DNA from 2 places in the Kitasatospora sp. NPDC052868 genome. Region 1 is predicted to be linked to the other one. Evidence: riboswitches for the same ligand, from Rfam matches in the RefSeq annotation. Region 1 holds a riboswitch; the other holds the start of a gene.
What was found. A riboswitch is a leader RNA that binds a small molecule or an ion and turns the genes downstream of it on or off. The one in region 1 is predicted to bind glycine.

Region 1 (3,870 bases):
CGGCTGCTGCCCCGGCCAGCCCGGACCGGGCGGCTGGGTGCCGTAGCCGTAGCCCGGCCCCGCCTGCGAGGCGTACGGCGGCGGCGGCACCGGCGGGTAGGGCGCCTGCGGACGGCCCTGCACCGACGCCTCACGGTCGTAGAACGGCCGCGCGTTGGCGCGCATCCAGAGCGCCACCGGGTCGTACTCGTCCCCCATCGCCACCGTCGAGACCGCCAGGCCCTCCGGCGCCACCGCGATCGCCCGCTGCATCAGCGCCCGGACGGCCTCCACGGTCGGGGGCGAACTCTCGTACAGCTCGAGACCGATGGCCAGATACGGTTCGCCCACGGAGGGCTGCACCCAGGCCCGGCGCAGCGCCTTGACCGCGCGCACCTCGCCCGCCTGCCGCTCCAGCAGCGCGAAGAACTGCTGCGCCGGCACCTGCGGTTCGCTCAGTCTCAGCGGCCCGGCCGGCAGCCGGTCCAGGCCCGCCGCGATCCGCCGCAGGTCCGCCCACGGCACCCCGACCCCGCCGCCCGGCGCATGCGGATTCAGCCACAGGCCCCAGCGGGTGCGGTACAGCGAGGCGGCGATCTCCCGGCCGGAGATCACCTCGTGCGCCCGCGCCCAGCCGGACGCGGCCAGCTGCTCGGGCGAGGTGACGGCCGGCGCGTAGCCGTGGCCGCTGATCTCCATGTTTCCGTACTGGGCGTCCTGGCTGCCGGGCGTGCCGTGCCAGAGCAGCATCCAGACCTGGCCCGCGGCGAGCGCCTGCAGCAGCGCCTCGTACGCCTCGTAGCGCTCCGGACCGACCTCGCGCAGGGCGCGCTCCAGCGCACCCGGATCCGCGCCGGGGCGCCCGGCGGAGGACTGGCCCCAGGGCCCCGGTGCACCGCCCGCTACCGCTCCCGCACTCATGCGCCCACCTCGCTGCGCCTCTTCTTCTCTCACCTGCCGCCGGCCCGGCGGGTGTCTGCACGCACCCTATGGGGCGCCACCGACCGCCGCCACGCCGACGTGCCTACAAGGGGCCCTCCTCCCCCGTGGCGGGTGAGGAGGGACGCGTCACATCCGGGCGTAGAACGGCCGGACCCGGTTGAGCATCCACTCGACGACGGGATCGTCCGCGAGGTCGAGCAGTACGAGGTGGACGCCCCCGGGCAGCGGCGCGGTTCCCAGCGCGCGGCCGAGCGCCTCGTTCACGGCGGCCGGTGCGACCGGGGCGCCCTGGTCCAGCTGCACGCCGATGAACATCACCGTCGGCTCGCCCTCGACGCTGGCCAGCGCGCGGCGGGCGGTCAGCACCCCGGGCAGGACGGCCAGCTCGGCCCGGCAGGCGGCCAGGAAGGCCTCCGGGTCCTCGCCCGCCACCGGCTCCCGCAGCGCCACCCGGCCGCCGGTCGGCCCGTCCGGGGCCTCCCAGCGGTCCTCGCGCGGGCCGCGCCGCAGCTCCGCCACGCCCTGCGGCGGGACGGGGATGCCGACCGGCGCCTCGGGGTTCACCGCGATGCCCACGCCGAGCGGCAGGCCCCGGGCGAACTCCCAGACCGGCGCGACCGCGAAGGCCATCCCGGGCGCCTGCCGCAGGAACACCTCCTGCGAGGAGAACACCGGCACGTAGGGGTCGCCGGCCAGCTCGATCGTCGGCAGGTCCAGCGCCTGGCCCTGCGGGTCGGCCCCGGACGGCAGCGGGATCCACACCTGGCTGCGGGCGAGCACCTCGAACACCCGGGGGGTCGCGCCCGGATCACCGAGCGCGGCGCTGAGCACCTGCTCCAGCTCGTTGGCCGGCCATCCGCCGCCCGGTGGCGCCGCCTCCGGGCCGCCCCACCCCTGCTGCTGCTCCACCGGGTACCCCATGCGCCCTGTACCGCCCTACTGGCTCGTCGACGCGTGCAGCCTAGCGCCCCGCGGACGAGCCGAAGGGGCGCGCCGGTGCCGAAAGCGAAGAGCGACAAGCGACCGACCAAGGAGGGAGCGCCGCAGCGATGAACGTCGACGCCGGGTCCGAGCGCCCCGGAGGCGAGTCGGGCGCCAGGCGAAGGGGCCCTCCCCCTCCCCCCTCTCCCGCGTGGGGCACAGACGTGCCATGATGTGCGCGTCTCCGCGTGTTTTCCGCCGGAGGCCCCTAACTCCATACCGGCCGCTCGAACCCGCGCGGGAGAGCCCGGAGTACCCCGAGAGGCGGTACAGCCGGCGCCGAAGGAGCAAGTCCTCCCCGGAATCTCTCAGGCACCCCTACCGCACGGGTTAGGCACATCTGGAAAGCGGAACACGGCCCTGCCGTGCGCCCACCCACGGTGCAAGCCGCCATGCTGTCCTGTTAGCTGTAAGAGCTGCGGGCCCGCGTGCGGTGAAGCTCTCAGGTTCGACGACAGATGGGGAGGCCCTGCCGCCGCATGCCCGCGCGCAGGCCGTGCCCCCGAGCGGGACCGGTCCGGCGTGCGCACCCCTGAGTGCCCAGACCGAGGAGTTCCAGGCCATGTCGTCCCTCCGCCTCACCGCGCTCGACGCGCTGCACCGCGCCCTCGGCGCGACGATGACCGACTTCGCCGGCTGGGACATGCCGCTGCGCTACGGCAGCGAGCGCGAGGAGCACCTCGCCGTCCGCACCAAGGCCGGTCTGTTCGACCTCTCCCACATGGGCGAGATCACCATCACCGGCCCGCAGGCCGGCGAGATGCTGGACCACGCGCTGGTCGGCTTCGTCTCCGCGCTCGGCGTGCTGCGCGCCCGCTACACCATGATCTGCGCCGAGGACGGCGGCATCCTGGACGACCTGATCGTCTACCGCCTGCGCGAGGACGCCTTCCTGGTCGTCGCCAACGCCTCCAACGCCCAGCTGGTCCTGGACGAGCTGATCGGCCGCGCCAAGGGCTTCGACGCCGTCGTCACCGACGACCGCGACACCTACTCGCTGGTCGCCGTCCAGGGCCCCGAGGCCACCGCGATCCTGGCCGCCACCACCGACGCCGACCTGGCCGGCCTCAAGTACTACGCGATCCTCCCGGCCCAGGTGGCCGGCCGCGAGGTGCTGCTGGCCCGCACCGGCTACACCGGCGAGGACGGCTTCGAGATCTTCTGCGCCCCCGGCGACGCCGAGCGGATCTGGACGGCGCTGACCGAGGCCGGTTCGGACCGCGGTCTGATCGCCTGCGGCCTGTCCTGCCGCGACACGCTGCGCCTGGAGGCCGGCATGCCGCTGTACGGGCACGAGCTCTCCACCGAGCTGACCCCGTTCGACGCGGGCCTGGGCCGGGTGGTGCGCTTCGACAAGACCACCAACGAGGGCGCGTTCATCGGCCGCAAGGCGCTGGAGAAGGCCGCCGCCGAGGCCGAGGCCAACCCGCCGCGGGTGCTGGTCGGCCTGGTCTCCGAGGGCAAGCGCGTCCCGCGCGCCGAGTACACCGTGGTCTCCGCGGACGGCGAGCCGATCGGCCGGATCACCTCCGGCGCGCCCTCCCCCACCCTGGGCAAGCCGATCGCGATCGCCTACGTGGACGCGGCGCACTCCGCCCCGGGCACCACCGTCGCGGTGGACGTGCGCGGCAAGCACGAGCCGGTCCAGGTCGTGGCGCTGCCCTTCTACAAGCGCGCCCGCTGATCCACCGGCGCGCCCGCTGAGGCTGGTTTCCGGCGGGCCCGCCGAGGCCTGGTTTCCGGCCCGCACATTTCCACAGATCATCGTCGAAGCCGTCCGCCCGGCGGCCCGCTTCGCCGTACCCGCTTCCCATCCTGGAGAATGACGCCATGAGCAACCCCCAGCACCTGCAGTACACCAAGGAGCACGAGTGGCTGACCGCCGCCGAGGCCGGTGTCTCGACGATCGGCATCACCAAGCACGCGGCCGACGCCCTCGGTGACATCGTCTACGTGCAGCTTCCCGAG
Region 2 (3,870 bases), on a different contig from region 1:
TGGACTTGTAGCTCCAGTGCTCCAGCAGCAGGCCGGTGGCGACCAGGCCGAGGCCGCTGCCGACGCCCATCGAGGCGCTGATCGCGGCGACGCCGCCGGTGACCTTCTGCTTGGGCAGCTCGTCGCGGACGATGCTGATCGCCAGCGGGAGCACGCCACCGCCGGCGCCCTGCAGGACGCGGGCGACGACCAGCCAGGTGAAGGAGTGGGTGCTGACCGCGAGCGCCGAGCCGGCCACCAGACCGGTCAGCGAGATCAGCAGCATCGGCTTGCGGCCACGCAGGTCGCCGAAGCGGCCCAGCAGGGGGGTCAGCACGGCTGCGGAGAGCAGGTTGGCCGTCATCAGCCAGGTGATGCTGGAGCCGGAGACGTCGAGCTCCTTGGCCAGCGAGGGCAGGATCGGGACGACCGCGGTCTGCACCACGCTGAACGACAGCATCGCCAGGATCAGGGCCGGCAGGACCCGGGCGCTGCTCTGCTTCTCGGCCGTAGTGGTGGGCTGTGGTGCCTCACTCACGGTTGCTTCCTCCCGTACATAGTGAATGAACTGAAATAACCATGCAGGCAGATACTTCAGTGTGTCAAATATCGATCGGTGAAGCTTTGGCAAAGTCGAAGGACCCCGGACCGTGGCGGTCCGGGGTCCCTGGTGAGAGCGGGTCAGGCGAGCGGCCTCAGCGGGGCCGGCCGGGTCGCGTCGGCCACCGAGGCGAGCGGGGAGGGGGAGGAGGACGAGGACGGGGGCGACGAGGGTGAGGTCGACGTCGTCGAGGAGAGCGCGTCCGAGGGGGTCGAATGCATGGGCGGCGGCGTGTGCGCGGTCGAGGGGGCGGGGGTCGAGGTGGTCGCGGTGTTGTCGTGCACCTCGACGTGCTCGCGGCGCAGCTCGTCGCGGATCACCTCCTCGGAGGTGTACCGCTCGACGACCAGGCGGACCCGCTCGATCGGCGCCAGGTACTTGCGGACCACCGGGCGCTCCTCGCGCAGGGTGACCTCCTCGACGGCCTCGGCGATGTCCTTGTCGCTGAGCGCCGCCCGCTCGGCATCGCCGACCGGCATCCGCTCGACCCGGACCCGCTCGCGCACCACCGGGACGCGGCGCTCGACCGGCTCGCTGGTCACGTACTTGCGCAGCTTGGCGGTGCCCAGGACGTGCCACTCGGTGATGATGTCCAGGCGCTCCTCGCGGCAGGTGATCTCCACCGGGCCGCTGGGCGCGGACGCGGCCGGGCCGCCGGTGGCGGCCGGGGTGGTGGAGGGCGCGGCACTCGGGGTGCCGACCGGGGTGGCGGGGACGACCGGGGCGGCGGGCGCCGAGCTGCTCGGCGCCCGGGTCTCGGGTGCGGCGGTACTGACGGTCCGCACGTTGGCCTCCGTGGCGGGTTCGGACGGCTTGCCGAGGTCGGCCGCCGGGATGGTGGGGGAGCTCGGGGTCGTGCTCTCCGCCGAGTGGAAGGCGAGCGGCTTGACCGGCGCCGCGGCCGGGGGCGGGGTCACGGGCGGGGCCGTCGGCGGGGTCGGCGACGGCGCCGGGTCGGACGCCGTGCTGGTGGCGGCCGCCGCGCCCGCCGCGGCGCCTGCGGCCGCGGCCGTTCCGGTCGCGCGGCCCGTGGTCGAATCCGCCGCCGGGACGGAGCCGAAGTCCAGGTCGGCCGGCTGGGAGCCGGAGCCGTCCCCCGCGGCCGGGCTGCCGTCCAGCGGGGTGTCCAGCCCGTAGTAGCGGTACAGCTGGAGTTCCTGGGCGGGTGACAGGTGCTGGCCCACGCCGAAGTCCGGCGACTCCTTCACCAGCGACTTGTCGTACGGCACCCGCAGCTCGTCGCCGGAGAACTCGCTCGTGGTCAGCGGGACGAAGGCGTCCCGCCCGAAGATGCCGGTACGGACGGCGGCCCACTCCGGTTGGCCGGTGGCGTCGTCCAGGTACACCTCGTCGACCGTGCCGATCTTGTCTCCATTGCGGTCGACCGCCTTGTGGCCGATCAGGTCCCGGGGGTCGATATCGGTCTGCACGCTTTCCTCCAGTCGCTGCTCCTGCGGAACTCCCGCAGGTCGGCGGCTGGAGCGCCCTTCCCATCCGCCACTTCACACCAAAAGGCATGAAGCGGACACCCGCGACCCGGGCGGGGCCGGACGGGCCACCCGCTGCGCCGTCCGGGTCATGCGCGAACTCTGCGAGTGACCTGACGCACCCGTGAACGGAGGGCTTCCCGCTGGTACCCTGGGCGCGACCGCCGAGCCCGCTCGGGAGAGTCCCCGAGAGCGGAAGTCGCTGGTCGGGGCGCCGAAGGAGCAACTCCTCCCCGGAATCTCTCAGGCATCCGTACCGTGTGGGATAGGTCACTCTGGAAAGCAGGGCAGGACCGCCGGCGAGGGAGCCGACGGCCACCACCCTCACCGACGGTGCAAGCCGGCGGGGCGCCCACAGCGCACCGCGCGGGCGAAGCTCTCAGGTCCCGATGACAGAGGGGGAGGCCTGTCGGGTCCGCCCGCCCAGGTCGATCCGCTGTTGTCCACAGCGGCTAAGCCGCCCGGCGCGCGTACCCCCGCCGGTCCGTGACCAGGAGGCCTCGACCACATGAACGCCCAGCCGAACGCGGGACGCCCCACCAGCGTCCCGACCCTCACCGAGCTTGAGCTGGCCAGTCCCTTCGAGAACCGCCACATCGGCCCCGACGCCGCCGCGCAGGAGAAGATGCTGGCCCACGTCGGCTACGGCTCCCTGGACGAGCTCGCCGCCACCGCCGTGCCGGACGCGATCCGCTCCATCACCGCCCTGGACCTGCCCGCCGGCCGCAGCGAGGCCCAGGTCCTCGCCGAGCTGCGCGAGCTGGCCGGCCGCAACCGGGTGCTCCAGCCGATGATCGGCCTGGGCTACTACGGCACCTTCACCCCGCCGGTGGTGCTGCGCAACGTCCTGGAGAACCCGGCCTGGTACACGGCCTACACGCCGTACCAGCCGGAGATCTCGCAGGGCCGCCTGGAAGCGCTGATCAACTTCCAGACCCTGGTCTCCGACCTGACCGGTCTGCCCACCTCCGGCTCCTCGCTGCTGGACGAGGGCACCGCGGCCGCCGAGGCGATGGCCCTGGCCCGCCGTGTCACCAAGGTCAAGGGCGGTGTCTTCCTGGTCGACGCCGAGACCCTGCCGCAGACCGTCGCGGTGATCCAGACCCGTGCCGAGCCGACCGGTGTCGAGGTCGTCGTCGCCGACCTCTCCGCGGGCATCCCGGCCGAGATCGCCGAGCGCGGCGTCTTCGGCCTGCTGCTCCAGTACCCGGGCGCCACCGGCGTGGTGCGCGACCTCGCCCCCGTCATCGAGCAGGCCCACGGCCTCGGCGCGATCGTCGCCGTCGCCGCCGACCTGCTGGCGCTGACCCTGCTGAAGTCCCCGGGTTCGCTCGGTGCCGACATCGCCTGCGGCACCTCGCAGCGCTTCGGCGTCCCGATGGGCTTCGGCGGCCCGCACGCCGGCTACCTGTCGGTCCGCGCCGAGTACGCCCGCTCGCTGCCCGGCCGCCTGGTCGGCGTCTCCGTCGACGTCGACGGCAACCGCGCCTACCGCCTGGCGCTGCAGACCCGTGAGCAGCACATCCGCCGCGAGAAGGCCACCAGCAACATCTGCACCGCCCAGGTGCTGCTCGCCGTGATGGCCTCCATGTACGCCGTCTACCACGGCCCGGACGGCCTGGCGGACATCGCCCGCCGCACCCACCGCTACGCCGCCGCGCTCGCCGAGGGCCTGCGGGCCGGCGGTGTCGAGCTGCTGCACGGCGAGTTCTTCGACACCGTCACCGCGGTCGTCCCCGGCCGTGCCGCCGAGATCGCCGAGGCCGCCCGGGCCAACGGCATCAACGTGTTCCAGGACGGCGC

Region 2: another riboswitch for glycine. It lies ahead of gcvP (aminomethyl-transferring glycine dehydrogenase); the one in region 1 lies ahead of gcvT (glycine cleavage system aminomethyltransferase GcvT).

Annotation. Positions count from the first base shown of each region.
Region 1 is NZ_JBITZW010000003.1:457,969-461,838, reverse strand. Features, by position in the region: gene ACIGZJ_RS08415 (enhanced serine sensitivity protein SseB C-terminal domain-containing protein) at 1-900, opposite strand, end outside; gene ACIGZJ_RS08410 (enhanced serine sensitivity protein SseB) at 1,048-1,830, opposite strand; glycine riboswitch at 2,131-2,236, shown strand; gene gcvT (glycine cleavage system aminomethyltransferase GcvT) at 2,465-3,586, shown strand; gene gcvH (glycine cleavage system protein GcvH) at 3,733-3,870, shown strand, end outside.
Region 2 is NZ_JBITZW010000045.1:13,313-17,182, forward strand. Features, by position in the region: gene ACIGZJ_RS36520 (MFS transporter) at 1-517, opposite strand, end outside; gene ACIGZJ_RS36525 (PRC and DUF2382 domain-containing protein) at 661-2,010, opposite strand; glycine riboswitch at 2,233-2,336, shown strand; gene gcvP (aminomethyl-transferring glycine dehydrogenase) at 2,576-3,870, shown strand, end outside.